2 regions of the Stenotrophomonas sp. YJH_SMC_120 genome follow, and region 2 is predicted to be linked to the other one. Evidence: riboswitches for the same ligand, from Rfam matches in the RefSeq annotation. Region 2 holds a riboswitch; the other holds the start of a gene.
What was found. Region 2 has a riboswitch for glycine ahead of AC5P60_RS14705 (trimeric intracellular cation channel family protein). Riboswitches for the same ligand answer to the same signal wherever they lie in the genome.

Region 1 (14,832 bases), on a different contig from region 2:
TGGAAGCGTTCGCCCAGCGACTCTTCGACGTTGTTGAAGCCCAGCGATTTCAGTTTGGCCTGTGCGGCGGGGCCCTTCGGCACCGCCTGGAACGGCCCGGCGACATCCTCGCTGGTCAGCGTGTAGCTGGCCAAGGAGGTGACCGTATCAGCCTGCAGGGCCTGCCAGGTCGCGTCGTCCAGTTCACCGGTGACGGTCAGGCCGTGCGCCGCCTGGAAACCCGACACCGCGCGCCGCTGGTTGCTGCCCACTTCACCGTCGATCTGGCCGGGCGAGAAATTCGCACGGTCCAGCAGCACCTGGGCATGCAGGGCGGAACGTGCTGCGGTGTCCGGTCCGGCCTTCTCGGCGATGGGGGCGGGCAGTCCAGGGGGCGGTGCCTGCGCGAACGCCGGCGATGCCAGTAGCGAGAGAGCGAGCAGGGTGGATCGGTACACGGGTAATGGCATTGGGAACTCCAGCAGATGACGCCACCACCTTGCCTGCAGGCCGCGCCGAGCCACCGTGAAAGAGATCTGACGTCTGCATGAGCAGTCGGGTCGTTGCGCGACCGTCCCCGCGCGGGTGCCGCCGGCCAAGGGCTCACCAAGGTGAATGGTGCCCCACGCCATTGGCGGTTGGCGATCAAGATTGCCTGGCGGGCCGCCGATAACGCCACATCCCCCCCCGTTTTGGATGTACCGATGAACTACTTGAGGAATGTCAGGGTTGCCTGGCGTCTTGGGCTGGGCTTTGGCCTGTTGCTGCTGTTGGTTGCGGCCGTGGTGGCCACCGGCGCCACCGCCAGTGTCGTGCAGAAGCGCGCGATGCAGCAGGTGGTCGATGTCAGCGTGGCCAAGGTGCGCCTGCTCTCGCAGATGCTCGATGCCAACAACCAGATGATGGTCGTTCGCCGCGAGATGCTGATCCGCCAGGGCGATGACCGTGGCCATGATGAGCAGCGCATCGCCGATCTGGTCAAGCGCTATGAGGCCAGTTGGACGGCCTACCAGGCGCTGCCCAGCGACGCCGAGGGCAAGGCCATTGCCGAGACCATCGCCGCCAAGCGTGCCATCGCGCGTCCGCTCAACAAGCAGACCAGCGAACTGATGGAGCAGGGCGACTACCCGGGCGCCGTGGCGCTGACCCTGGGCCCGGTGCAGGAAGCCGCCAACGGCTGGAACAAGGCGCTGTCCGATGGCGTGGACTTCGAAGAGAAGGAAAGCCGTGAGGCGGCCGCCGAGGCGATCCGCTTGGGCGAGCGCAGCCTGCTGCAGTTGCTGGTGCTGGGCGGCGTTGCACTGCTGGTCGGCATCGCCGCCTCGGTGATGATCGGCCGCAGCCTGACCGGCCCGCTGGCCCGCGCGGTGAACCTGGCCGAGCGCCTGTCCAGGGGCCAGCTGGATCAGGAGTTCCGCCTCGGCGGCCGTGACGAACTGACCCAGTTGGGCGAGGCGATGGCCAGCGTGCGCCAGAGTGTGCAGGCGGCGATCGGCGCGCAGCTGCAGATGGCCGAACAGCACGAGGCGGGTGCGATCCGTTACCGCATGGACGCCAGCGCCTTCCCCGGTGATTTCGGCCGCATGGTGCAGGCCACCAACAGCCTGGTCGAATCGCACGTGCAGGTGGAACTGCTGATGGCCGAAGTGATGCAGCGCTACGCCATCGGTGACCTCAGCCGCGACCTGCCGGACTACCCGGGCGAGAAGGGTACGCTGACCCGCACCCTGGCCGCAGTGAAGCAGAGCCTGATGGCGATCAACGCGCAGATCGATGCACTGGCCCGGGCCGCGCGCGCCGGTGATTTCAGCATGCGTGGCGATGCCGCTGCGTTCCAGTTCCAGTTCAAGGCGATGGTCGAGCATCTCAACGGCATGATGGCCAGTTCGCAGGCCAGCATTGCTGATGTCTCCGATGTGCTGCGTGCGATCTCGCACGGCGACCTGACTGCACGCATGGACGGCGAGTACGACGGTGTGTTCGCCCGCATGCGTGACGACGCCAACACCACCACCGCGCAGCTGACCGGCATCGTGCGTGGCATCCAGGTGGCCGCCGACAGCATCAACAACGCGGCGCAGGAACTGGCCGCCGGCAACAACGACCTGTCGCGCCGCACCGAGCAGCAGGCCGCCAACCTGGAAGAAGCCGCCGCATCGATGGAGGAACTGACCTCGACTGTGCGCCAGAATGCCGAGCTCGCTCGTCAGGCCGACAGTGAAGCGCACGCCGCCGGTGCCGCCGTACGCGAGACCGAGCAGGCGATGGCGCAGATGGCGTCGGTGATGGGTGAGATCGATCAGTCCTCGGCACGCATCTCGGAAATCTCCACCGTGATCGACGGCATCGCGTTCCAGACCAACATCCTGGCGCTGAATGCTGCGGTTGAAGCCGCGCGTGCAGGTGAGCAGGGCCGTGGTTTTGCCGTGGTCGCCAGCGAGGTACGCACGCTCGCACAGCGTGCCGGTGTCGCCGCCAAGGAGATCAAGGAGCTGATCGAAGACGCTGCTGCCAAGGTGAAGAGCGGCCTGGCGGTGACCGTTGAATCGGAAGCCGCGATCGCCCGCGTGGCCCAGGCCAGCTCGCGCACCACGCAGCTGATGAGCGACATCGCAGCGGCCAGCAAGGAACAGGCCGCCGGTATCGAGCAGGTCAACCAGGTGGTGGTGCAGATGGACCAGGTGACCCAGCAGAACGCTGCGCTGGTGGAAGAAGCCACTGCCGCCAGCCGCGCGCTGGAGGAACAGGCGCATGCGCTGACCACGTCGGTGGCGGTGTTCAAGGTGGAGCAGGGCGCGCGCATGCCCATCGTGCCTGCGCAGGCGGCGTAAGCAACCTGCGACTGGATGTTGGATGACGCCCTGCATGCGATGCCCAGCATGCAGGGCACCGCATGCACGCAACCGGTCGGTGCCGCTGGCTAGCGGCCGCGCGCGGCGCGTTCGATCAGCCAGCCGGCTGCGTACAGCAACAGCAGTGTTGGCGGAACCAGTACTGCATACGCGGTCGACCAGGGTTTGCCGTACAGCAGGCTGCCTGCGCCGATGGCATCGAGTGCAGCAGACTGCAGGGTGATGGGGAGCGACATCAGGATATAGGCCCCCTTCGGGTCCGCATCCGACTGCGCGCCGTGAACCAGCCATGCGGTCAACAGCAGGTAGACCACGCAAAGCGCAAGACCGGTCCAGCTCAGTAATCGCCGCATCTTCATCCGCACGCCTCCGTTCAACGGACGTCGAAGTGAGCCTGCAGAGGCAGGCTCACATTCCGCAGCAGATCCCTGACCACCACCTGCGCAGTCCACGTACCTTTCGGATCACTGGCCTCGGCCACGAACTTCAGGTGCAGGTTGGTCATGTACAACAGGGTTGGCGGGCCGGGCAGGGCAGCGGTGAAACAGGGAACATCGCGTTCGTCGATGCTGGTACTGCCGTCCGGGCGCAGCATGCGCAGATCGCAGTGCACCTTGGGCACGCGGTTCTCATCCAGTTGCGGGTTGGACAGGAATGTCAGCAGGAACAATTCACCGCCCGGGTGGACTTCGTCGGCCTGGGTAAAACCGGGAGTGGACTCTGGTGGGGTTTCCCACTTGGCCCGCCAGTCGGCATCGGAGGTGACCAGCAGCGATGCCGCAAAGCCACCGCTGGATTTCATGGCATCGGTCTCCGGCATCGCCTTGCCTGCCCCGTTTATCCAGCCATCGTTGGCGGAACTGTTCAGTGGCAGCATCATGACCATCATGGCCAGCGCGTAGGTCCATCGCATCAGAGGCTCTCCTTGGCAGCCGCGTCCCGCGGCAGAGCGGGCAGTATCGCTCAACCTTGACTGGCAAAGCAGCAGGAGAGCCGGAGCGAAAGTTCCGCTGCCTGCCGATGTGGGCGATGCTTGCCAGCAAAGGAGGTGACATGGGAATCGGGAGCGAGGAAAAGCCGGGCTGTGATTCAGCATCACCCACGCCGCAGCACGTGCTGATGCTGCCCGGGCTGGATGGCTCCGGCAGACTGTCGATCCCGTTTCTGTCAGCACTCCAGGCTCATGGGCTGACGACGCAGGCGATTACGCTGCCTGCGCAGGGAGGGCAGGATCACGCCACGCTGGCCCAACGGCTGTGGTCGCAGCTGCCCGGCCATCCCTTCATCCTGCTTGCCGAGTCCTTCTCGGGCCCGTTGGCGGTTGAACTGGCCACGCGACAGCCCGCCGGGCTGCGCGGACTGGTGCTTGCCGCGACCTTTGCGCGTCGGCCGCTGCCATTGCCGGCAGCCAGCGCAGCCCTGCTGACGCCGGCCTGGCCTTTGCCTCCCGTGGCGTTGCTGGCGCGCCTGCTGCTGGGGCGGTGGCGCACCCGCGACCACGTATCGATGCTGCGCGATGCGCTGGCCCGGATTCCGGCGGCCACATTGCGGCGACGCGCCGCAGCGACCCTGCGCGTCGACGTACGCGCATTGCTGCCGGCAATCGACGTGCCGACGCTGTGCCTGCACGCGTGCCATGACCGCCTGCTGTGGCCGCCCAGCGTGGCAGAACTTCAGGCCTTTTTGCCGGATGCCCGGCATGTTTCGCTGGAAGGGCCGCATCTGCTGCTGCAGGCACGCGCTGACGCATCCGCGGCCGAAGTTGCAGCGTGGATGAGGACGCTGTCGCCCTGATCGAAGGACTCAGCCGCGCGCGCGGGTACGCGCGGCCTTCTTCGCCGCCACCTTGCGCACGGTCTTCTTCGCCGCACGTGTCTTCGCCGCCTTCTTCGCTGCAGCACTGCGCGAGGCGGCTGTACCGGCCTTCTTGGCCGCTGTCTTCTTTGCGGTTTTCTTTGTGGCTGTCTTGCGAGCCGGTGCCTTCTTTGCCGCCGCCTTCCTGGCTGTCGTCTTCTTCGCAGGGGCCTTCTTCGCCGCCGTCGTCTTGGTCGTGGCCTTCTTTGTGCCCGACTTTCTGGCAGGCGCCTTCTTGGCAGCCTTCTTGGTGGTCGCCTTCTTCGTACCCTTGCGCGCGCTGCCGCTACGCTTGCCACCACCATCCTGCTTGTTCACGGTCGCCCAGGCAATGCGCTCGGCCGTGCCTTCGCTGGCACCGCGCTCGCGCTCGCTTTCCTCGATGTGCTCGGCCTGGCGCTTCTGTTTATCGGAGTATGCGGATTTGTCACCACGGGGCATGACAGTTCTCCTGTTGCTGTAGTCAGGCCAGCAGGCGCAGCTTGGGTTCGCGCGCCCACTGGCGGGTGGCGGCCGCCGCCAGGAATGCCTTGGCGTCTTCCGCTTCGACGATGCCGGCGTCGTTGCCGACCCTTGCCGCCTTCAGCAGCGTCTGGCCGCCCGCATCGCTGGCGATGGCCTTCAGGTGCGCCCACGCCTGGCTGACGAATTCGATGGCTGCACTCTCTTTCGACAAGGCCTTCGCCGCTTCCGGGCTGAGCACCACGGCTACTGCATCGAACACGGCCGACGGGGTGCCCGCCAGTTGCCCATCCGCCGCCTGCAGCGCGCCATCGCTGAGCGTGGCGCCACCCACTCTGGGGGCGACCAGCTTCACATCCGCACCTGCTTTCCTGGCTGCCTTGCTCAGGCTGGCAATGATCCGGGCATCAGAACCCTCATCGAACAGGATGCCGATGCAGCGCCCTTGCAGGGTGGGTTTGTTGCGACCGATCACCCGTACTTCGGGGGCGGGGGGCATGTCCCGCACTGGAGTAGCGGTCGGCGCCGGGTCGGGCAGTGCAGGCAACGCCAGACCATCGGCCACGCGCTGCGCCAGTGAGTCATCGATGTTGCGCAGGTGACTGACGGTGCGTACCCGCACCTTCAGCGTTTCCACCTTGGACAACTCGAACACCAGCGCCGATGCCAGGTGCGCCTGCTCCGGCTTTTCGAGGCTGCGGAAAAACATGCGGGCCTGGCTGTAGTGGTCGGCGAAACTCTCCGCGCGGGTGCGACCCTTGCGGCCATCGTCGGCGCTGGCATGGCTGCGGAATCCGGCAGGCGTCTCGCGCGGGGTGTCCTCCTGCAGCGAACTGGGATCGTAGGCCACCCGGCCCTTGGGAACCTGCATCTGCATGTGGCCGTCGCGCTGATGATTGGCAAACGGGCACTTGGGCGCATTCACCGGGATCTGGTGGAAGTTCGGGCCGCCCAGGCGCAGCAGCTGGGTGTCCAGGTAGGAGAACAGGCGCCCCTGCAGCAGCGGGTCGTTGCTGAAGTCGATGCCCGGTGGCACGTTGGCCGGGCAGAAAGCCACCTGCTCGGTCTCGGCGAAGAAGTTGTCCGGCCAGCGGTCCAGCACCATGCGCCCGATGACCTGCAACGGCACCAGCGATTCGGGAATGATCTTGGTCGGGTCCAGATGATCGAACGGGAATGCGTCGGCGTCTTCTTCGGTGAACAACTGCACCGCCAGTTCCCATTCCGGGAAGTCGCCGCGCTGGATGGCCTCGAACAGGTCACGGCGATGGAAGTCATTGTCGGCCGACTGCAGCTTCAGCGCTTCGTCCCAGACCGTGGACTGGATACCCAGCTTGGGCCGCCAGTGGAACTTGACGAACGTTGACTCGCCGGCCTCGTTCAGCAGGCGGAAGCTGTGCACACCGAAGCCTTCGATCATCCGCAGCGAACGCGGTATGGCGCGGTCGCTCATCGCCCACATGATCATGTGCATCGATTCGGGCATCAGCGAAATGAAGTCCCAGAACGTGTCATGGGCCGACGCGGCCTGCGGGAAGGCACGGTCCGGTTCCATCTTCACCGCGTGCACCAGGTCCGGGAATTTCATGGCGTCCTGGATGAAGAACACCGGCATGTTGTTGCCGACCAGGTCCCAGTTGCCCTCCCTGGTATAGAACTTCACCGCGAAGCCGCGCACGTCGCGCGGGGTGTCCACTGAACCTGCGCCACCGGCCACGGTCGAGAAGCGGGTGAACACGGGTGTCTTCACGCCAACCTCGGTCAGGATGCGCGCGCGGGTATGCGCCTTCAGTGATCGGGTCAACTCGAAGTAGCCATGCGCAGCGCTGCCGCGGGCGTGCACGATGCGCTCGGGAATGCGCTCATGGTCGAAGTGGGTGATCTTCTCGCGCAGGATGAAGTCCTCCAGCAGCGTAGGCCCCCGAGGTCCCTGCCGCAGGGAGTTCTGGTTGTCTGCCACCGGGATGCCCTGATCGGTGGTCATCGCCGGATGACTGCCCCCGGCCTGCTGGTGCAGTTCATCGCCGCTGCCGCGGTGGTGGTTCTCGGCGTGGGTGGTTGCGCGCTTGCCGGTCGGCTTGCTGGCGGCCATTGACGTTGGCTCCGGATGCTCAAAGAGAACCACGACACTGGAACCGGGCCCGTTAAACCGAGGTCCGGCAAAGGTGAACGTACAGGCAAAAGCAGGCTCGGGTATGCTTGCTCCATGCGAGTCGAGCCCGCCGACATCGAAGCCCTGTTCGACGCCATCCCGGATGTGCTGTTCTTCATCAAGGACCTTCAGGGGCGTTACACCCACGTCAACCAGACCATGCTGCGGCGGCTGGGCCTGCGCGCCCGCAAGGACGTGATCGGGCGTACCGCGGCGGAGATCTACCCGACCGGGCTGAGCGCCGACTACGTGGACCAGGACGCCCGCGTGCTGGCCGGTGAGGTGATCGAGAACCTGATGGAGCTGCACCTGTTCGCCAACCGCGAACCGGGCTGGTGCCTGACCTGCAAGCGTCCGCTGGTGGTCGATGGGGCCATCGAGGGCCTGATCGGCATTTCCCGCGACCTTGGCCAGAAGGACAGTCTGGGTACCCAGTACGAGCAGCTGCGGCTGGCGCTGGCCCACCTCAACGCGCACTACGCCGAGAACGTGCGCATGCAGACCCTGCTGGACATCACCGGTTTTTCGCTGTCCAAGCTGGAGCGCAGCTTCCGCAAGGTGTTCCAGATGACCCCGCAGCAGGTGCTGACCCGGCTGCGGATCCAGATGGCCATGCACCTGCTGCACGGTGACGAGAGCATCGCCAGCATCGGCCAGGCCTGCGGTTTCAGCGACCAGAGCGCCTTTACCCGCAAGTTCAAGGCTGAAACCGGTTTCTCGCCGCGTGCCTACCGCGCCCGTATTGGTGGCAGTGTCGGAGAGCCGGCACTGGCCTGAGCCGCCTGCTGCGCTGTGCCTATCCCCGCGGGCATGGGACAGGGTAAGGTGTCGCCCCTGTAGCCCGCCGCCAGCCCTGCCGATGCCCAACTCGATTCCGACCGCTTCACCGTCCCGCCTCGGACATTCGCTCAAGCCCCGCCAGCTGATCATGATGGGCCTGGGCAGCGCCATCGGCGCCGGCCTGTTCCTCGGCTCGGGCGTGGGTGTGCAGGCGGCCGGTCCGGCGGTCCTGGTGTCGTATCTGGTCGCCGGCGCGCTGGTGATCATCGTGATGAACGCTCTGGGCGAAATGGCGGCGGCCAAACCGACCAGCGGCGCGTTCTCGGTCTATGCCGCCGATGCCATGGGCGCCACCGCCGGTGCCACCGTCGGCTGGTTGTGGTGGGTGCAGCTTGTGATCGTGATCGCCGCCGAGGCGGTGGGAGCGGCCGGTCTGCTGGCCACCGTCTGGCCAGCAGTACCTGTACCGATGGCGGCGCTGGCCTTCATGCTGTTCTTCACCGCGATCAACCTGCTCGGGGTGAAGAACTTCGGCGAGTTCGAATTCTGGTTCGCCATCCTCAAGGTGGCGGCGATCCTGGCCTTCATCGCCATCGGCGTGGCGCTGCTGATGGGCTGGCTGCCGCAGGTGACCTCGCCGGGCCTGAGCAACTTCACCGAGCATGGTGGCTTCGCGCCGAAGGGCCTGGCCGGTATTGGCGCTGCACTGCTGGTTGTCGTTTTTGCCTTCGGTGGCACCGAGATCGTGGCCGTTGCGGCGGCGGAGACCGAAGATCCGGAACGCAGCATCGCCCGTGCCATCCGCACCGTGGCGTGGCGCATCCTGGTGTTCTATATCGGCTCGCTGAGCGTGATCATCGCCGTCGTACCGTGGACCAGCGAAGCGCTGAAGTCGCCGTTTGCCGCCGTGCTGGATATCGCCCGCATCCCGGGCGCGGGCACCTCCATCACCCTGATCGCGGTGATCGCGCTGCTGTCGGCGCTCAATGCCAACCTCTACGGCGCCTCGCGCATGATGTATTCGCTGGCGCAGCGTCGTGAAGCGCCGGCCGTGCTGGGCTGGACCGATCCGCGCCAGGTGCCGGTGATTGCCGTGCTGGCCAGCGTGCTGTTCGGTTTCGCCGCCACGGTGATGGAGCTGCTGTTCCCGGACCGGGTGCTGCCGGTGCTGCTGAACATCGTCGGTTCCACCTGCCTGCTGGTGTGGACGCTGTCGCTGGTGTCGCAGCTGGTGCTGCGCCGCCGCGCGGATCGCCTGGGTACCCGGCTGCCGTTCCGCATGGCCGGCTTCCCGTGGCTGACCTGCTGCGCGCTGGCGATCCTGGCACTGATCTTCGGCCTGCTGCTGAGCGAGTCGCACACCCGCCTGCAGTTCCTGTCGATGGTGGCGCTGACCGCCACCATCGCCGCCGGCAGCGCCATCGCGCGGCGCATGCGCGAGGCGTGACTGAAGCTGCCGGCCAGCGGCCGGCACTACCACGGAGGCTGCACATCCGCCGTGCCATCCTGATCGTGTGGGCCGTCATCGGCCCGTCGACCGGGAGTACCGCATGCTGCGCAGTCGCCCCTTCCTGATGTTTACCGGCCAGGCCGAGGCCGCCCTGGCCCTGTACGCCGAGGCCTTCGCCGATTTCCGCCTGCTGGCAATGCAGCGCCATCCGGACGGCGCCGGTGCCGGCGTGCCCGGGCAGGTCCGACAGGCCATCTTCCTGCTCGGTGGCACCCACTACCTGTGCTTTGACAGCCTGGACGTGCACGATTTCACCTTCAGCCCGTCGATCTCGCTGTTCGTCGAGTGCTCCGGCGCCGAGCAGTTCGAGCGCGCCGCGCGCGTGCTGGGCGAGGGCGGCCACTGGCTGATGCCGGTGGGCGACTATGACTTCAGCAACCGCTACGGCTGGGTGCAGGATCGCTTCGGCGTGTCGTGGCAGTTGAGCCTGGGGCAGATGCCGGACCCGTGATCGGGATTACCGTGGGTGTGGACCCTGGTCCACCCGCCCTCATGAAAACGGCCCGCTTGCGCGGGCCGTTCTCTTTACCGATGCCGCGAGGAATCAAGCCTCGACTTCATCATCCTTGTAGGCATCGACCGGGATGCAGGCGCACATCACGTTCTTGTCGCCGTACACGTTGTCGACGCGCGCCACCGGCGGCCAGTACTTGCTCTGCTTCAGGCTGGCCAGCGGGAAGGCAGCCAGTTCGCGCGGGTAGGCGTGGGTCCACTCGCTGGCGGTCACCGCGGTGGCGGTGTGCGGCGCGTTCTTCAGCGGGTTGTCCTCGCGGTCCAGGCGGCCGTCTTCGATCGCGGTGATCTCCTCGCGGATCTGGATCATCGCGTCGATGAAGCGGTCCAGCTCGTGCAGCGATTCGCTCTCGGTCGGTTCGACCATCAGCGTGCCGGCCACCGGGAAGCTCAGGGTCGGGGCGTGGAAGCCGAAGTCGATCAGGCGCTTGGCGACGTCCTCGGCGCCGATGCCGCTGGTCTTCTCCAGCGGGCGTACGTCGAGGATGCACTCGTGTGCCACCAGGCCGTTGCGGCCGGTGTACAGGGTCTTGAAGTGCGGGGCCAGGCGCTTGGCGATGTAGTTGGCGTTGAGCTGCGCGACCTGGGTGGCCTTGCGCAGGCCTTCGCGGCCCATCATCGCGATGTACATCCAGCTGATCGGCAGGATCGAGGCGCTGCCGAAGCTGGCGGCGCTGACCATGCCGACCGGGCCGTTGTCACCCAGCTTGCCCGGCAGGAACGGGGCCAGGTGTTCCTTGACCGCGCACGGGCCGACGCCCGGGCCGCCGCCGCCGTGCGGGATGCAGAAGGTCTTGTGCAGGTTCAGGTGCGAAACGTCCGAACCCCACTTGCCGGGCTTGGCCACGCCGACCAGGGCGTTCATGTTGGCGCCGTCGGTGTACACCTGGCCGCCGTGCTGGTGGATGATCTCGCAGATCTCGACCACCTCTTCCTCGAACACGCCGTGCGTGGACGGGTAGGTCATCATGATCGCGGCCAGGCGGTCGCTGTACTTCTCGGCGTTGAGGCGGATGTCTTCCACATCGACGTTGCCGTTGGCATCGGTCTTGGTGACCACCACCTTCATGCCGCACATCTGCGCCGAGGCCGGGTTGGTGCCGTGCGCCGAATCCGGGATCAGGCAGATGTCGCGGTGGCCTTCGCCGCGCGAGCGGTGGTATGCCCGGATCGCCAGCAGGCCGGCGTACTCGCCCTGTGCGCCGGAGTTCGGCTGCAGGCTGACCGCGTCGTAGCCGGTGCATTCGACCAGCATCGCTTCCAGCGTGTCGATCAGTTCCTTGTAGCCCAGCGCCTGGTCGGCCGGCACCAGCGGGTGGATCTGCGAGAACTCCGGCCAGGTCACCGGGATCATCTCGGCGGTGGCGTTGAGCTTCATGGTGCACGAACCCAGCGGGATCATCGTGCGGTCCATCGCCAGGTCCTTGTCGGCCAGCGAACGCAGGTAGCGCAGCAGTTCGTGCTCGCTGTGGTGGGTGTTGAACACCGGGTGGGTCAGGAACGCGGACTGGCGCAGCAGGCCGGCCGGCAGCGCGTCGGCGGTGCTGGCATCCAGTGCGTCGACGTCCAGCGAGGCACCGAACACCGCAGCCACGGCGACGATGTCGGCGCGGGTGGTGGTCTCGTCCAGGCTGATGCCGACCGAGTCGCTGTCGATCGCGCGCAGGTTGTAACCGGCGGCGCGTGCCTTGGCATGGATTTCATCGGCATGCACGCCGGTGACGTGCAGGGTGTCGAAGAAGTCGCCACCGACCTGCACGCCGGCATTGCGCAGCGCTGCGGCCAGGATCGAGGCCAGTCGATGGGTGCGGCGGGCAATGCGGATCAGGCCTTCCGGGCCGTGGTAAACGGCGTACATCGAGGCCATCACCGCCAGCAGCACCTGCGCGGTACAGATGTTGGAGGTGGCCTTCTCGCGGCGGATGTGCTGTTCGCGGGTCTGCAGGGTCAGGCGGTAGGCCGGGTTGCCCTGGGCATCGATCGAAACGCCGATCAGGCGGCCCGGCATCGAGCGCTTGTAGGCGTCACGGCAGGCCATGAAGGCGGCGTGCGGGCCACCGAAACCGAACGGCACGCCGAAACGCTGGCTGTTGCCGACAACGATGTCCGCGCCCCATTCGCCCGGGGCAGCCAGCAGGGTCAGGGCCAGCAGGTCGGTGGCCACGGCCACCAGGCCGCCGCGTGCGTGCACGGCATCGACCAGCGCCTTGTAGTCGCCGACCTGGCCGAAGGTGTCCGGATACTGCAGCAGCAGGCCGAACGCTTCCGCTTCCAGTGCTTCGGCCGGGGTGCCGACGCGCAGCACGATGCCCATGGGCTCGGCGCGGGTACGCAGCAGTTCCAGGGTCTGCGGGTGCACGGCGTCGTGCACGAAGAAGGTGTCCGACTTCGACTTGGCCGAACGCTTGGCCAGGGTCATCGCTTCGGCGGCGGCGGTGGCTTCGTCCAGCAGCGAGGCGTTGGCGATTTCCATGCCGGTCAGGTCGGCGCACAGGGTCTGGAAGTTGATCAGCGCTTCCATGCGGCCCTGCGAGATTTCCGCCTGGTACGGGGTGTAGGCGGTGTACCACGCCGGGTTTTCCAGGATGTTGCGCAGGATCACGTTCGGCGTGTGGGTACCGTAGTAACCCTGGCCGATGAAGCTGCGCAGCACGGTGTTCTTGTCGGCGATCGCACGGATCTTCGCCAGTGCCTGCACTTCGGTCATCGACTCCGGCAGTGCCAGCGGTGCCGGCGACTTGATCTTGGCCGGCACGATGGCGTCGGTCATCGCATCCAGCGACGCGTGGCCGACGACGTCGAGCATCTGCGCGATCTCGGCGTCGTTGGGGCCGATGTGGCGCTCGACGAACGCGTTGTGGTGCTCGAGCTCACGCAGGGAAGGGGTGTTCTGGGACATGGCGAAGGATCCGTCAGGAAAGGGCACACGCACGGGCACAAGCCGCCGGTCGGCGGTCTGCGGGGCGCCCCTCTGTCCTTTTGCCTGAGAGTTTAAAAGCGCGGCGGACCGCAGCTTCGTGCCCCTTCGGCGCCGGATCGAACCGGTCTCTCCAGAGTTGTGTTACGGGTGGTATCGGGCCTGAGCGATTACGGGCGTTGCGCCTTCGGCAGCGGTGTTCCGCTTCTCCCACCGTGTTGCCCGCCGATTATAGCCCGTTGCGGGCGCGGCGGCCGCCTTCGGTCCTGGAGGCCGCGCCTGAATGGCCGATGGCCCGTCCGTGCGTTTTGTGCACTGCTGCATGGCATCAGGTGCAATCCCCACCTATGATGGGCGGATACCCGAATTCATCTGGCGCCGTCCCTGCTGCAGGGGACCTGCGCCCGCCGTGCGTGCCGCGCATGGCCCTGCCGGACGCCTTTCCCATGACCGCCGCTGTTGCTCCCTCCACCCGCCGCATGGCCCTGCTGCTCGCCGGCCTGGCCATGTTCGGTCCGTTCTCGATCGACACCATCTTCCCGGCGTTCCCGCAGCTGGCCCAGCGCCTGGCGGTGGACGAGGTGGCGGTGCAGCAGACCATCAGCGTGTACCTGCTGTTCTACGGCCTGATGAGCCTTGCGCACGGCCCGCTGTCCGATGCCTGGGGCCGCAAGCGGGTGATCCTCGGTGGCCTGATGGTGTTCGTCGGCGCTTCGGTCGGCTGCGCGCTGTCCACCGACCTGACCACGCTGCTGGCGTTCCGTGCGCTGCAGGGCCTGTCAGCAGGCGTCGGCATGATCGTCGGCCGCGCGGTGATCCGCGACCTGTACCACGGACACGACGCGCAGCGTCTGATGAGCCAGGTATCGATGCTGTTCGGCATCGCTCCGGCCATCGCACCGATCATTGGCGGCTGGATCCTGCTCAGTGGCGCCGGCTGGCCACTGATTTTCTGGTTCCTGGTGGTGTTTGCGCTGCTCCTGCTGGCGGCCACTGCACGCTACCTGCCGGAAACCCATCCGGTGGAGGCACGGGTGCCGTTGTCGCCGCGCGTGCTGCTGCGTGATTACGTGCGAATCGGTTTCAACCCGCGGTTTCTGCGCCTGGCGCTGGCCGGCAGCATCGGTTTCGGCGGCATTTTCCTGTACATCTCCTCGGCGCCGGTGTTCGTGATGCAGCACCTGCATCTGGGCGAGGGTGGTTTTGCCTGGCTGTTCATCCCCACCATCGGCGGCATGACCACCGGCTCGTTCCTGTCCGGGCGCATGGCCGGGCACACCACGCCCACCCGCCAGGTGTCCATTGGTTTCGGCCTGTGTGCGCTGTCGGTGCTGCTGAATGTCGGCTACGTGGCGCTGTCGCCACAGTTCGTGCTGCCATGGGCGGTACTGCCGATCTTCCTGGGCGGCATGGGCATGGCATTGATCTTCCCGATCCTGGCGCTGGCGGTGCTGGACATGTACCCGCACCAGCGCGGCCTGGCCTCGTCGCTGCAGGCCTTCGTGCAGCTGATGATCAGCACGGTGGTGGCCGGCGTGGTGTCGCCGCTGCTCAGTGCCAGCCCGCTGCACCTGGCGCTGGGGCAGGCCGCGTTCTTCGCCGCCGGCTTCGTGTTCTGGTACTGGGAACACCAGCGTGAACGCGCGGCACAGGCGGCCTGCACGGGCCATTGAGCAGCGCGCAGGGGTAGGGCCGGCCGCTTTGCCCGCAACGCTTGCGAAGAGGAACGACCGGACTAGGCTGGGCACTCCAGCCAGCCGGTGCGTGGATGCACGACAGCCAGCCAATCCGATGTCGTTGCATGAGGTTCCCC
Region 2 (14,832 bases):
GGCCGCGCGTACGCGGCTGCGCTCATCGTGCGGCTCGGCGGTGCCCTCCTTGGTCCAGCCGTCGGCCAGGTTGGTGGCGAAGTCCCCGCGCCACATCATGCTGGTGCGGGTCATGCCGAAGCGGTCGAATACCCGCTGCTGCATCAACGCACCCACATCCTCGCCCAGCCGTCCGCGTTCGATCACGAACTGCAGCAGGATCAGCCCTTCGCCGGAATAGCCGTAGCGGCTGCCTGGATCGAAGTGGAACTTCAGCCGGCCGTCCGGTTCCAGAAACGCGAAGTTGGCAAAACCACTGGCGTGGTTGAGCAGCAGGCGAGGGGTGAGCTGGCGCCAGCGCGCATCATCGGCCAGCACGCTGTAGTCGGCGTACTTCTTCGTTTCGGGCGGATAGTCTGGCAACGGCTTGTCCAGCGCTGTGGCGATGCTGGCATCCAGATCGATCCTGCGGTCCTGCGCCAGCTGCGCGACCAGATGGCCGAATGCCATCTTGGTCAGCGAGGCGGCGTACATCACCGTATCAGTGCGCAGTGGTTCGCCTGCGGTATTGCGCTCGCCGTAGGCGGCGACGTGCACCACCTTGCCGCCGTCGATCACCGCCAGTGCCATGCCGCGCGCCTGTGCGGCCTGCATCAACCGCTGCGCTTCGGCATCGATGCGGACCGGCGAGGGTACCGGGGGAGGTGCAGCCAGCACGGCCAGCGGGAACAGCGTCAGCAACATCAGGGCAGCACGGCACATGCGTGGAACTCCTGGTGGGGCGCACGGTGATGCTACGCCAGGCTGCCGCTGGCGTCATTGCCGGATGTCAGCTGGCCTGCGGCCGGCGCAGGCAGATCCGGGACGCGCCGGCACCGATGTCCACCTGGCCGCCGCGCATTGCATCCGCACCAAGGATCAGCGCCGGCCGGCCCTCCAGGCCGATCGCCTTGAACACTGGCAGTTCGCTGATGCGGACCTCCATCGAGGGGTGCTGCCAGCCGTTGCCGGCCATGCCGGGCAGGGTGTACAGCCAGGTTGCCTGCTTTCCGCCGCCCAGGCCTTCGGTGCCCTTTTCACGCACCCGCACCCGTGCGTCGCTGCCGTCGGTGCGCAGCCCCAGTGCGCGGGCTGCTTCGGCGTTGAGGACGGTCTGCGCGGCACCGGTGTCGACCACGGCGATGGCGTCCACGGCGGGCGCGCCCAGTCCAAGCATGATGAAACCGAACTGGCGCAGGCCGTCAGTGCGTCCGGGCAGCGCATTGGGCTGGCAACCCGGTCCTTCCAGGTTCAATCCGCCGGGTGTCCACAGCGCCAGTTGATTGCGGCCGAAGTCCCAACGGGTGTCCCAGCGCCCGGTCAGATCGTTGCCGATCAAGCCGTCAATGGCCGGATCATCGTCCTTCGGCAACGACGACAGATCGACCTTCATGGCTTGGGCCTGCAGCTGCCAACTGCCCAGCTGCCAGGACGTTCTGCGTATGCGCTGCAGCCGCGCGGAGGCTGCACTTGCCCCTTGGGCCTGTGATACCTCCGCATCCGCATCTCCCAGACCGTAGCGCCGCACGACGCGGTCATCGACCAGCGTGGCGCCTGCCGCGCTGTCGACCACGAAGCGCAGTGGTTCGGCACGCCCGTCCAGCGACACGGCCACGGCCGGATGACCGCCCTGCATCCACATCGGCAGGATGTGTTCGGGGGAATCGGACGCCAGCGCAGCCAGCGGGGCAGCAAGCAGGACGAATGGGATGAGGCGCAAGGCAAGTCTCCGCAGTGATCATGGGTGACCATTGGCGCGCAGCGGCGTATCGCGGGAATATCGGCGTTGATACCGTCCTGATACAGACCTGCCTGATACTGCCTGCATGACGACTCCCGCCCGTGTCATCGTTGTCGATGACGACGCCAGCATCCGTGATGCCATCGCCGATTGCCTGTTGCTGCATGGCTACCAGGTACGGGTGGCAGCGGACGCGACGGCACTGGACGTGCTGCTGCAGGTCGATCGCCCGGACGTGATCATCCTCGACTGGATGATGCCCGGTGAGGATGGCCTGTCGGTCTGCCGCCGGCTGCAGGCACGGGCCATTCCGATCCTGATGCTGTCGGCAATGGGCAGCGCACCGGACAGGGTGATCGGCCTGGAGATGGGCGCGGACGACTACCTGGCCAAGCCGTTCGACCCGCGCGAGCTGCTGGCGCGGGTACGCGCGCTGCTGCGCCGGCAGGACAAGCTGCGCGCGCAGGTAGCCAGTGAACTGCGCTTTTCTGGTTGGCGGTTGCTGCCGGAACAGCGTCGCCTGCTGGCGCCGGATGGGAACGAGCTGGTGCTCAGCCGTGGTGAATTCAGCCTGTTGCTGGCGCTGGCCGAACGCCCCGGGCGGGTACTGGGGCGCGAGCAGCTGCTGCAGCTGAGCCGTGGCGAGCCGAGTGACAGCGTCGACCGCGCGGTCGACCTGGCGATCAGCCGCCTGCGCCGCAAGCTCGGGCAGGCCTCACCCGGTGCGGAAGCCCTGGTGCAGACATCGCGTGGCGAAGGCTATCGCTTCCACGCCGAGGTACAGGTGCTGTGAGCAGCCGGTGGCCGACCGCGCGTTGGATCACGATGCTGGCCCTGGCCAGCCTGCTGCTGGCGACACTGGTCAGCGTTGCCGTGGTTGGCTGGATGCCTCGGCCCGCGCCGCCACCGATGCGGTTGGACCAGGCCGTGCAGGTGCTGCGGGGGGAACAGGCCGCGGCACCACTGGGCCTGCATCTGGCGACGCAGGATGCGCCACCACAGGGCAGTGCCAGTGACTGGCTCACCCAGTTGGCGGCGCTGCAGATGGGTTTGCCGGCGAAGGAGGTGCGCCTGGTCTGGAGCGGAGAGGGCAAGGCGCCTGATGTGCAGGTCATCGAAGGCGGCGCGGTGCTCGACGGCACGGCGCGGGTCGGTGTACTGAAGGCGCAGGCCGCGCTGCTGACCGCGATGCAATGGCCGCCGTTTGAACTGGGCGTGCGCCAGGCCGATGGCCGCTGGCGGGTGGTCGGCAGCGATCACAGTGATCTGGCAGCTTGGCGGCGACAGGTGATACTGGCGCTGCTGGGCGGTGCCGTGTTGCTGGCGCCGCTGGCGGCGTGGGCATCGATCCGGCTGGGGCGTCCACTACGACGCTTGGCCGATGCCAGTGCACGTGTGGACCTGCAAGCCGACACGCCCCTGCCGGATGATGGCCCGCGCGAGGTACAGATGCTGGCCGCCGCGATCGGCACCGGTCGAGAGCGCCTGCGTGCGCAGGCCCAGGACATGACCCATATGCTGGCTGCAGTGGCGCACGACCTGCGCACACCATTGACCGGCCTGCGACTGCGCGCCGAGTTCGCGCCCACACCACAGGCGGCCCGGATGGTGGCGGACATCGAGCGCATGGACACGATGATCGAGCAGGTGCTCGATTACGCACGCGGCGAATTGCAGCCGTTGCAGATGCGCCCGCTGGATCTGGCCGCGCTGCTGGAGGAGTGCGTGCAGGCAGCGTTGCTGCGCGGTGTCGAGATCTCCATCCAGGGGCCGGACAGTCTGCCCTGGCACGGCGACGCGCTGCTGCTTCGGCGCGCGTTCGACAACCTTATCGACAATGCCGATCGCTATGCCGGGGCGGTGGAACTGCGGCTTGCCGTGGTTGAGCGAGGGGTCCAGCTGGAGGTGATGGATCGGGGCCCAGGTATCGCCGAGGGCGACCGAGTACGCCTGCTGCAACCGTTCCAGCGCAGCGAGCGTTCTCGTAGTCGCACCACCGGTGGAGCGGGACTTGGGCTGGCAGTGGCCGCCAATGTGGCGAGGCGGCACGCGGGCGAACTGCAGCTGCTGCACCGGGAGGGCGGCGGGCTGATTGCGTGCCTGCTGCTGGGAAAGTTCACCTGATATCGGCTGTGGTTTACAGGCAGCGGCTGTTCGGCTGTATGATTAGGCACCTAACCATATCACGTGCGTGAGATGATCGAAGCCAAGCACCATGCCCTGATCGAGGAAGCGCAGCGACGCGGTCACGCCAACATCGCGCCGCTGCGCCTGTGTTTCCAGCTGCTCTCGCTGTCCTCGTCGATCGATCGCGACTGCGCCGCGCGGCTGGCACCGCATGGGCTCAGCGAGGGTCGCTTCATCGTGCTGTTCCTGTTGCACGGGGCCGGTGGCGCACTGCCGCCGCATGTGCTGGCCGAACGCGCCGGCGTGACCCGCGCCACCATCAGCGGCCTGCTCGACGGCCTGCAGCGCGAAGGCCTGCTGCAGCGTCGCAACGATGACGGGGATGGCCGCCGCCTGCAGATCGTGCTGACCGCACCGGGAAAGCGTTTGGCCGAATCGCTGTTCGAGCAGCACACGCAATGGATCGGTGGGCTGTTCAACGGCCTGGATGCTGATGAACAGCAGCAGCTGTCACAGCTGCTGCACAAGGTCTGGCAGCACACGGACGCCGGGCGGGAATCCGCAGCATGAGCACGGCCATTCCTGCGGAACGCCGGCAAGCACTCAACACCGGCCGCGCCCCCGCCACCCATCTGGCCGAATGCCTGGCAGTGGATTTTGCCGCGCTTCTGCAGGTGGCGGCGCCTGCGCTTGCACCGGAGGCGCTGCAACGCATGCGGGTCGCCTCAGGCAAGGGCATCACCCTGCGCATGGCCCTGGCTGCGCAACTGCTGCGTGAGGCGGGGCAGGGGGCGCCTGCGCTCTGGCAGCATCACAGCTCCGATACCGTGCGTGGCTGGGCCTGCTACCTGATCGGCAGCGATGCCCGCGCAACGCTGGCAGGGAAGCTGCAGCAGATGCGCACACTGGCCGATGACCCCCATTTCGGTGTGCGCGAATGGGCGTGGCTGGCACTACGCACGGACATCGTTGCCGCGCCGATGCAGGCGCTTGATTGCCTGCAACCGTGGTCACAGGAAACATCGCCGTACCTGCGCCGCTTCGCCTGCGAAGCACTGCGTCCGCGCGGTGTCTGGGCCACGCATATCGCACTGTTCAAGCAACACCCGGAACATGCATCTGCGCTGCTGGAAGCACTGGCCGACGATCCGGAACGCTATGTGCAGGATTCGGTCGGAAATTGGCTCAACGATGCCGGCAAGACTCAGCCGCAGTGGCTGCGCCAGCTGTGTACGCGTTGGCAGCATGAGCGTCACAGCGACGCCAACGCCTACATCCGCAAACGCGCGCTGCGCTCGCTCCGGTAGTGCCGGTCGCTGGCCGGCAACCCCCGAACCCTCAAGGAAGAACCACCATGTCGCACACCTTCATCGAGCTCTACACCGCCACCCCTGCCTGGACCACACTTCCGCCCGAGCAGCGGAATGCCTTCTTCGCCCGTATCGGCGCCGGCATGCAGCAGTTCGATCCGGTCCGCATCACGCCGCTGGCGATGGGCCGCATTGCCTCGGGCGTACCGCACGGCAGCGATGAGCAGTTCTATGCGGTCTGGCGCTGCGCAAGCCGCGAGGAGGTCGATGCGTTGATGGCCGGCATTGCCGCTACCGGCTGGCATGAGTACTTCACCACCACCCAGGCGGTAGGCGCGATGGACAGCATGGCCCAGCACCTTGCCGACCTGGCCGCCTTGTAGCGGGGCGGCAGACGCCGGCAGATCCCGGTGCTGGGCATGGGTGGCACATGCGCCTGTCACCCAGACGCGGTAAACAGGACATTGCCCATGTCCATCCGCAGGAAGGTCGATCATGCAGAGTACGCTCCAGGTCACGCTGTTCGGCCCTCTTGGCGACAGCCCGGCGTTGCAGTTGCCGGGGCTGGAGGGGCCGTCGGTGGCCATCCAGGAATCGGCCCTGCGGCGCTTGGTTTCCGATCTCTACACCGCGCGTTCCCTGCTCAACCCCGAGCAGCTGGACGAGGCCCGACAGGAACTGGATCGCGTGCTGGAACGCTGGGCCGACATCCATGAGGGCCTGCTGCTGGACGTGGAAGTGCATGGCAAATGAGCGACGTTGCGTGGTTGCCGCCGCGTGGGCAGGGCCGGCGCGCATCTCGCTGAACCGCGTCCCCAGTTGCGGATGAAACATTTTGCACTGCGCAAAAGCTGTGCTATCAATACAACCCATGAACGCAGCCGCCACCCGCTTTTACTGGTATTACTTTCCGAAGCCACTGGCGGAGGAAGGACTGCGCTCACCCTGAAGAAAGCTTCAGACGCATTCCCGAAAGCCGCCAGCGAACCTGGCGGCTTTTTTCATGCTGCCACGCTGGGGACCCCCAACGTTCCGGAGACCTCCCCCAATGCCCCCGCACACCGACGACCTGCGTATCCGCACCATCGAACCGCTGACACCGCCTGCCCAGCTGCTGGCGATGCTGCCGTGTGACGATGAAGCCTCCGACACCGTCAGCGCCTCGCGCGCGGCCCTGCACCAGATCCTGCATGGCCGTGACGACCGCCTGGCAGTGGTGGTTGGCCCATGCTCGATCCACGACCCGAAGGCCGCCATCGAGTACGCCCAGCGCCTGAAGCCGCTGCGTGACGCGCTGGCCGGGGAACTTGAAATCGTGATGCGCGTGTACTTCGAGAAGCCGCGCACCACGGTGGGCTGGAAGGGCTTGATCAACGATCCGGACCTGGACGGCAGCTTCAGGATCGACAAGGGCCTGCGCATCGCCCGTGGCCTGCTGCGCGACATCAACAAGCTGGGCCTGCCGGCCGGCGTCGAGTTCCTTGACGTGATCTCGCCGCAATACATCGCCGATCTGGTGGCCTGGGGCGCCATTGGTGCGCGCACCACCGAAAGCCAGGTGCACCGCGAACTGGCCTCGGGTCTGTCGTGCCCGGTCGGCTTCAAGAACGGCACCGATGGCAACGTGAAGATCGCCGCCGACGCGGTGGGTGCGGCCTCCAATCCGCATCACTTCCTGTCGGTCACCAAGCAGGGCGGCACCGCCATCGTTTCGACCACTGGCAACCCGGATTGCCATGTGATCCTGCGCGGCGGCAAGCAGCCGAACTACGATGCAGGCAGTGTCGCCGAGGCCTGCCAGGCGCTGGCCAAGGCCAAGCTGCCGACGCGCCTGATGATCGACGCCAGCCATGCCAACAGCCTGAAGAACCCGGACAACCAGCCGAAGGTGATCGAGGACATCGCCGTTCAGTTGGAAGACGGTGAACAGCGCATCGTCGGTGTGATGATCGAGAGCCATCTGGTCGGTGGTCGCCAGGAACTGGTGGAAGGCCAACCGCTGGTCTACGGGCAGAGCATCACCGATGGCTGCATCGACTGGGACACCACCGTGACGGTGCTGGAGCGACTGGCCGCGGCCGTGCGCGCCCGTCGCGACGTGAAGGTGTCCGAAGCCGCTTGAGTGCGGCACGTGTGTGGATGGCGGCCAGCGCCTGCGGGGGTGCGGCCGCGATCAGGGCCGGTCGGAGTTGGAGTCCGGCCCATCTGCACCGGCGATGCGCCTGGCGCTGCGCATGAGCGACAGCGCCAGGTACATCGCCGGGGTGGTGCGGATTCCGCCGCGCGAACCTCAATGCACTTCGTCGTGGTACACGAACTTCGGCATTTCCCAGCGGTAGTGGATCGCCAGCAGGCGCAGCGCGAAGCCGCCGCCGAGGCAGCACAGGATCGCGGTGGCGTCGGCCACGCCCCAGTGCAGCAGCAACAGGTAGGCCGCGCCGGTCAGCAGCGCGATGATCGCGTACAGCTCCTTCTGGAAGATCAGCGGCACCTCGTTGCAGAGGATGTCGCGCAGCACGCCGCCGAACGCGCCGGTCAGCATGCCGGCGATCAGCACGATCGGCATCGCATGGCCGGCTTCGCGCGCGATCGAGCAGCCGATCAGGGTGAAGGCGATCAGGCCCAGCCCGTCGAGGACCAGGAAGGTGCGGCGGAAGTGGTGCATCCAGCGTGCGACCCAGGTGGCGATCAGCGCCGCGCACACGGTGAAGCCCAGGTACTCGGGATGCTTCACCCAGCCCAGCGGATAGTGGCCGAGCAGGATGTCGCGCAGTGAACCACCACCGAGGGCGGTGACGCAGGCGATCATGACCACGCCGAACAGGTCCATGCGGCGGCGGCCGGCGGACAGTGCGCCGGTCATGGCTTCGGCGGAAATGGCGATCAGGTAGATGATGGACAGCAGCATTGGGCAGGCTCCGGGCGCGGTGGGGCCGGCCATGCGCGACTACCGCCACTGCCTGCGCAATGACGGGATGACGATGACCGGTGCCGCTCCCGCTGTCCTTTTGCCTGAGAGTTCAGCGGCATGGGCCGCGTGCCCCTTCGGCGGATCGTCGCGGGCGTGCCCGGTGACCTCTCTCCAGCTCGGCGAGTCGAATGCATGGTTGGTGGGATTCCAGCCCACCGGCCTGAGCGATCATGGGAGCCTGCGCCTTCGGCGGGCGCCAGCGCGGCGCCTCTCTCCTGCATTCGAGCGCCAGTATATCCGCTGCAGTGCAGCACGGCATAATCCGGGCATGGCCCCGTCCCTCCGCCCGTGGTTCCTGTACCTGCTCGAATGTCGCGATGGCAGCTATTACGCCGGCATCAGCACCGACGTGGACGCGCGTTTCGCCGCCCACCAGGCTGGCAAGGGCGCGCGCTACACCCGGGCCCGGCCGCCGCTGCGGGTGCTGGCCGTGCGCGAGTACCCGGACCGGGCCGCCGCCTCGCGGGCCGAATGGCAGCTCAAGCAGCTGCCGCGCGAGCGCAAGCTGGCGTGGTTGCAGGCGGTGGATGCTGGGTCCCTGTAGATCCATGGCATACATGGATGCCTCTGTGCCGCCATGCGATGATCGCCCAGCCCTCAGCGCTGGAGACCCGGATGTCCACCGTCGCCCTGTTGTTCGCTCTCTCTGCGTCAACCAGTCCCGCTGCCGACCCGGCCACCCTCGCGGCCATCGAAGCCACCTGCCATGACTACGTCGACGGCCAGCTGGAGGCCGACCCGCAGCGCGTCGCCCGCTCCCTGCACCCGGACCTGGCCAAGCGCGCGGTCCTCGGCGATACGCCCGACGAGCGGCTGGGCCTGCGCCGCATGTCGAAGGAAGAACTGGTCTCGTTGACGAAGCAGGGCGCGTTGAAGACCCCGAAGGATCAATGGGACCGCCGCTGCACGGTGCTGGACGTGACCGGCAATGCCGCCTCGGTGCGATTGGAAACGCCGTGGTTCGTCGATTACTTCCACATGGGGCGCTTCGACCAGCGCTGGGTCATCGTCAACGCGTTGTGGTACCCGAAACCGAAGGCGAAGTGAGCACGATGCGTGCCGCCGGTAAGGCATGGGTCTCCGTCGTCGTACTGGCCGCCGGCATCGCACTGCTGCCTGGCCTGCTGTACCTGCTCGGGCTTGCCCTGGTGGGCGGTTGGCCGAAGCCAGCAGACCGTGCGCCCAGTGGTGTGGCTGCGTGCAGCAGTGAACCGCGAACAGGATCTCAGCCGATGAATCCCTGGTGTTTCGCCGCGCAGTTCTTCGACGACGACGCGATGAAGAAGAAGGTGCCAGAGGTGGAACGGGAGGCGTTCTGGATTGCCCGCCGCCATCTTTGGCGGCAGCCACGGCACGACATGCTGCGCTGGCATCTGAGCAGCACGGCACTGACGATCTGGATTACCCGCAACTGGAGTGCCGCGCAGATTGCCGACACCGCAAGGAAGGAGGACTTCTGCCGCGCATGGTCGAAACGGCGGGTGCCCGGCGGCCCGATGAAGCGGTAGATCCACGCCATGCATGGATGATGTTGACGGAGTCAGAGCCCTTTCCTGCGGAGAGGGGACGGACCGCGCGGCAGCCGGCCAGCGGCCGGCACTACCGTCGGGGTCGCCGGTCTTCCTGGTCATCACCGAAGATGATGCGCGCGCTGCGCTGGTAGCTCCAGTACGCCACGGCCCAGTTCAGCAGCACTACGATGCGGTTGCGGAAGCCGATCAGGAAGAACACGTGCGCGGCCAGCCAGAACCACCAGGCCAGCACGCCCGACAGCTGCAGCCGCCCCAGGTGCACGATCGCGGCCATGCGACCGATGGTGGCCAGGTTGCCGTAGTCGGCGTACTTGAACGGGCCGGGCTCGGGCTTGCCGTGCAGGCGTGCGCGGATCACCTCGGCCACGTATTTGCCCATCTGCTTGGCAGCGGGTGCCACGCCGGGTACCGGCTTGCCGTCGGCCTGGGTCAGTGCGGCCAGGTCACCGGCCACGAACAGCTCCGGGTGATCGGGCAGGGTCAGGTCCGGTTGCACCGGCACGCGGCCGGCGCGGTCCAGCGGCACGTCCAGCGTGCGCGCCAGCGGTGAAGCGGCCACGCCGGCGGCCCAGACCACGGTGCGGGCCGGTACGAACTGGTCACCGAGCGTGAAGCCCTGGCTGTCGATGTCGCTCACCGGGGTACCGGTCAGCACTTCCACGCCCAGCTTTTCCAGCTGGCGGCGTGCTTTCAGCGAAAGTACTTCCGGGAACGAGGACAGCACGCGCGGGCCGGCCTCGACCAGCCGCACCTTGGCGCTGGCCGGGTCGATGTGGCGGAATTCGTTGCGCAACGTATGCCGCGCGATCTCGGCCAGGGTGCCGGCCAGTTCAACACCGGTGGGACCGCCACCGACCACCGCGAAGCTCAGCCATGCGGCCTTCTTCGCCGGGTCCGGTTCTGCTTCGGCACGCTCGAACGCCAGCAGCAGCTTGCGGCGCAGCGCGATCGCATCGTCCAGCGTCTTCAGGCCGGGCGCATCATCGGCCCACTGGTCGTTGCCGAAGTAGGCATGGGTGGCGCCGGTGGCCAGCAGCAGGCTGTCGTAGTCCAGCGTGCTGCCATCGGCCATGCGGATCTGCCGGGCCTGTTTGTCGATGGCGACCACTTCGCCGAGGCGGACTTCCACGTTGCGCTGGTGGCCGAGGATATGGCGCAGTGGTGCAGCGATATCCGGCGCGGACAGGCCGGCGGTGGCCACCTGGTACAGCAGCGGCTGGAACAGATGATGGTTGCGGCGGTCGACCAGGGTGATGCGTATGCGCTCGCGGGCCAGGGCACGGGTGGCCCAGAGACCGGCAAAACCGCCGCCGACAACAACCAGGTGGGGAACGCGCTCGCGACTCATCGACTCACTCCAGTGGGGGCATTGGGGGAAGCGCCTGGCATCTTCGCACGGCGACTGCCTGTCACGTCAGCGCCCGCGTGGATCGGCGATACTCGGGTTCAGGCAACCGCCCGCGAGGAGTCCATGAGCGAACCGGAAAAGCGCATCGCCCTGTTGATCGACGCCGACAATGCGCCGGCCTCGAAGATCGACGAGGTGTTGGCCGAAGTGGCCCGCTATGGGGTGGCCAACGTGCGCCGCGCCTATGGCAACTGGAAGAGCCCGCGACTGAAGGGGTGGGAAGCGGTGCTGCATGAGTATGCGATCCGTCCCATCCAGCAGTTCGCCTACAGCAAGGGCAAGAATGCCTCGGACATGGCGATGGTGATCGATGCCATGGACCTGCTGTACGCGCGCAACCTGGATGGCTTTGCCATCGTCTCCAGCGATGCGGACTTCACCCCGATGGTGATGCGCCTGTTGACCGATGGCGTGAAGGTGTACGGTTTCGGCGAGAAGAAAACACCCGAGCCGTTCGTCAACGCGTGCTCGAAATTCACCTACCTGGAAGCACTGGGCCAGACCCACGCCAGCGTGCCGGATACCGAACAGGCATCCAGCGAACAGGCCTCGAACGAGCCGGTGGCCAACGATGATGCGCGCCCGCGCAAGAGCGGTGCGGAAATGCGCAGCGACACGCGGCTGGTGAAGATGCTGCGTCGCGCGGTGTCCGCGGCCGAGGGCGAGGATGGCTGGTCGCACCTCGGCCCGGTCGGCAGCCAGATCGGCAACCAGGCGTCGTTCGACCCGCGCAACTATGGCTACGGCAAGCTCAGCGATCTGCTGGCCGCGATCGGCCTGTTCGAACTGAAGAAGGATGGCAAGTCGTCCTACGTGCGCGCGCTGCCGAAAAAGAACCGGTAATGCCGGCCGCTGGCCAGCGAGGAACCGGTAGTGCCGGCCGCTGGCCGGCAATTCCCGGACGCCAGATCCCGCATCCGGCATGCACACACCCCGCCCGATCAGGGGTATCGTTGCCGCTCGCATTGCCAGCAAGGAATACCCGCATGTTGAAGATCTGGGGCCGTCGCAATTCCAGCAACGTCCGCAAGGTGCTGTGGTGTGCCGAGGAAATCGGCCTGCCGTACGAGTCCATCGAGGTCGGTGGCAGCCACGGCGGCACGCAGACGCCGGAATACCAGGCGATGAATCCCAATGGCCTGGTACCGGTGATCGAAGACCACGGCCTGCCGCTGTGGGAATCGAACGCCATCGTGCGCTACCTGAGTGCGCGCTACGCGCTGGGCACGCTGTACGCCGAAGAGCCGATGGAACGCGCCCAGGCCGAGAAGTGGATGGACTGGAGCACCTCGCGCATGGCGCCGCTGTACACCGACCTGATCTGGGGCATCATGCGCACCGCCCCGGCCGACCGCGACGAAGCGCGGATCAATGCCGCCATCGTACGCGCCGGCGACTACCTGGCGATGGCCGATGCCACCCTGGCCAAGCAGCCGTGGCTGTCCGGCGAGACATTCGCGATGGGTGACATCCCGCTGGGCTCGCTGATCTATGCCTGGTTCGAACTGCCGATCCAGCGTCCGGAACTGCCGCACCTGGCCGACTGGTACGCCCGTCTTCGCGAGCGCCCCGCCTACCAGCGCGGCGTGATGTCGCCGCTGACGTAAGCGAAAGCGTCCGGGGTCAGAGCCCTTTTCTGCGAAAAGGGATCCGACCCCAGGGCATCGGGGTCGGATCCCACCCGACGGGTGGGCTCTGACCCCTCAATAAAGATCCGTCGGATCCACATCCAGCGACCAGCGCACCTTGCGTGCTTCCGGCAGCGCATACAGCTGCGGTACCAGTTGCGAAAGCACTCCGTGCAGCGGTGGCCGCTGCGCGGCAGACAGCAGCAGCTGGGCGCGCTGGTAACCGGCGCGCCGTGGCATCGGCGCCGGCATGGGTCCATAGGCTTCCACCACGTCCTGCTCGCCCAGCAGCTGTCGCGCTGCCAGCAGGAATGCACTGGCATGCTCCACCTGCTGCGCTTCGGCGCGCATCAGCGCCAGATGCGCGAACGGCGGGAATCCTGCGGCCTGGCGCTGGTTCAACTCGGCCTGCGCGAACGGGTGGTAGCCACCGCTGACCAGGGTTTCCAGCAGTGGGTGCCCCGGGTGATGCGTCTGCAGCCAGACTTCGCCCGGGTCGCGCGCGCGTCCGGCGCGACCGGCGACCTGGATCAGCTGCTGCGCCAGTTTCTCGCTGGCGCGGAAGTCGGCCGAGAACAGGCCTTCGTCGATGCCGACCACCACCACCAGGGTCAGCTTGGGCAGGTCGTGGCCCTTGGCCAGGATCTGCGTGCCGACCAGGATGCCGGGCTGGTCGCCCAGTTTCGACAGCTGTTGTTCCAGTGCATCGCGTCGCGACGTGGTGCCGCGGTCGATGCGCACCACCGGGAAGTCGGCGAAGGCGGCGGTGAGATGTTCTTCCAGGCGCTCGGTGCCGATGCCCTGCGGTTGCAGCGCCAGACTCCCGCACGCGGGGCATGCCAGCGGCGCCGGTTGCCGCGCACCGCAGTGATGGCACTGCAGGCGACGACCGCCGCCATGCACGGTCATCGGTGCATCGCAGCGGTTGCATGGCGCGGTCCAGCCGCAGTCGTGGCACAGCAGTACCGGCGCATAGCCACGGCGGTTCTTGAACACCAGCACCTGCTGGCCGCGCTGCAGGTGCTCGCCAATGCCGGCCAGCACGTCGGCCGAGAGGCCGTCATGCAATGGTCGCTTGCGCACATCAAGGATGCGCACGCGCGGTGGCCGCGCATCACCGGCACGCTGCTTCAGGCGCAGGTGGGTGTAGCGCCCGGCATAGGCGTTGTGCAGCGTCTCCAGTGAAGGCGTAGCGCTGCCCAGCAGAACCGGAACGCCCAGCGCCTTGCCCCGGACCAGAGCGAAATCGCGTGCGTGGTAGCGGATGCCGTCCTGCTGCTTGTAGCTGCCGTCATGCTCCTCGTCGACGATCAGCAGGCCGGCCTGCGGCAGCGGCGTGAACACCGCCGAGCGGGTGCCGACGATCACCCGTGCCTCGCCGCGCGAAGCCGCCGCCCAGACCCGGGCGCGCTCGTTGTCGTTCAACCCCGAATGCAGTGCATGCACGGCGATGCCGAGGCGGCCGCGGAAGCGTGCCAGGGTCTGCGGGGTGAGGCCGATTTCCGGCACCAGCACCAGCGCCTGCTTGCCTTGGGCCAAGCAGTGGATGATGGCCTGCAGGTAGACCTCGGTCTTGCCGCTGCCGGTTACGCCATCCAGCAGGAACGGTTGGAAGCCCTCGACTGCGTTGATCGCCGCCACGGCCTCTGCCTGCTCCGTGTTGAGGGTGGGGCCAGGCAGTGGCTGCGCGTGCTGCGGAGCGACGCGCAGCGCCACGCGTTCGGCCAGCTCGCGCTTGGCCAGGCTGCGCGCGGCGGTGCGCCAGTCGTCCATGCGTTCGCCCAGCACGTCCTCATCGACGATGGCGTCGGCCAGCAGCTCGGCCAGCTGCCGGGGGCGGCTGCCGGCGCGCAGTTTTTCGCGCTGGGCGCGGCCTTCGGCGGTCAGCTGCCAGCCCCAGTGATGGGTGTCGGGCAGGGCGTCGCCATGGCGCAGCGGGCCCGGCAGGGCGGTGCTCAGCACCTCGCCCAGTGGCGCATGGGTGTAGCGCGCCAGCCACTGCAGGCTGTGCCACAGCTCGCCCTGAAGCAGCGGTTGCGGGTCGCACCAGGCCAAGGCCTGGCGCAGTCCCTGGCCGTCATCGGTCTGGCCGTGCCC

Region 1: another riboswitch for glycine. It lies ahead of gcvP (aminomethyl-transferring glycine dehydrogenase); the one in region 2 lies ahead of AC5P60_RS14705 (trimeric intracellular cation channel family protein).

The regions. Positions count from the first base shown of each region.
Region 1 is NZ_JCAFRY010000025.1:35,157-49,988, forward strand. Features, by position in the region: gene AC5P60_RS19585 (L,D-transpeptidase family protein) at 1-449, opposite strand, end outside; gene AC5P60_RS19590 (methyl-accepting chemotaxis protein) at 684-2,810, shown strand; gene AC5P60_RS19595 (hypothetical protein) at 2,900-3,190, opposite strand; gene AC5P60_RS19600 (hypothetical protein) at 3,205-3,798, opposite strand; gene AC5P60_RS19605 (alpha/beta fold hydrolase) at 3,885-4,625, shown strand; gene AC5P60_RS19610 (hypothetical protein) at 4,635-5,126, opposite strand; gene AC5P60_RS19615 (catalase) at 5,149-7,239, opposite strand; gene AC5P60_RS19620 (helix-turn-helix transcriptional regulator) at 7,354-8,076, shown strand; gene AC5P60_RS19625 (amino acid permease) at 8,159-9,526, shown strand; gene AC5P60_RS19630 (VOC family protein) at 9,630-10,040, shown strand; gene gcvP (aminomethyl-transferring glycine dehydrogenase) at 10,134-13,001, opposite strand; glycine riboswitch at 13,064-13,166, opposite strand; gene AC5P60_RS19640 (multidrug effflux MFS transporter) at 13,466-14,692, shown strand.
Region 2 is NZ_JCAFRY010000012.1:88,683-103,514, reverse strand. Features, by position in the region: gene AC5P60_RS14750 (serine hydrolase domain-containing protein) at 1-741, opposite strand, end outside; gene AC5P60_RS14745 (aspartyl protease family protein) at 809-1,738, opposite strand; gene AC5P60_RS14740 (response regulator) at 1,845-2,552, shown strand; gene AC5P60_RS14735 (sensor histidine kinase) at 2,585-3,883, shown strand; gene AC5P60_RS14730 (MarR family winged helix-turn-helix transcriptional regulator) at 3,956-4,456, shown strand; gene AC5P60_RS14725 (DNA alkylation repair protein) at 4,453-5,193, shown strand; gene AC5P60_RS14720 (DUF6616 family protein) at 5,241-5,579, shown strand; gene AC5P60_RS14715 (hypothetical protein) at 5,692-5,949, shown strand; gene AC5P60_RS14710 (3-deoxy-7-phosphoheptulonate synthase) at 6,245-7,318, shown strand; gene AC5P60_RS14705 (trimeric intracellular cation channel family protein) at 7,487-8,104, opposite strand; glycine riboswitch at 8,189-8,292, opposite strand; glycine riboswitch at 8,306-8,395, opposite strand; gene AC5P60_RS14700 (GIY-YIG nuclease family protein) at 8,436-8,711, shown strand; gene AC5P60_RS14695 (nuclear transport factor 2 family protein) at 8,783-9,214, shown strand; gene AC5P60_RS14690 (hypothetical protein) at 9,220-9,675, shown strand; gene AC5P60_RS14685 (NAD(P)/FAD-dependent oxidoreductase) at 9,767-11,047, opposite strand; gene AC5P60_RS14680 (NYN domain-containing protein) at 11,171-11,950, shown strand; gene AC5P60_RS14675 (glutathione S-transferase family protein) at 12,094-12,714, shown strand; gene AC5P60_RS14670 (primosomal protein N') at 12,811-14,832, opposite strand, start outside.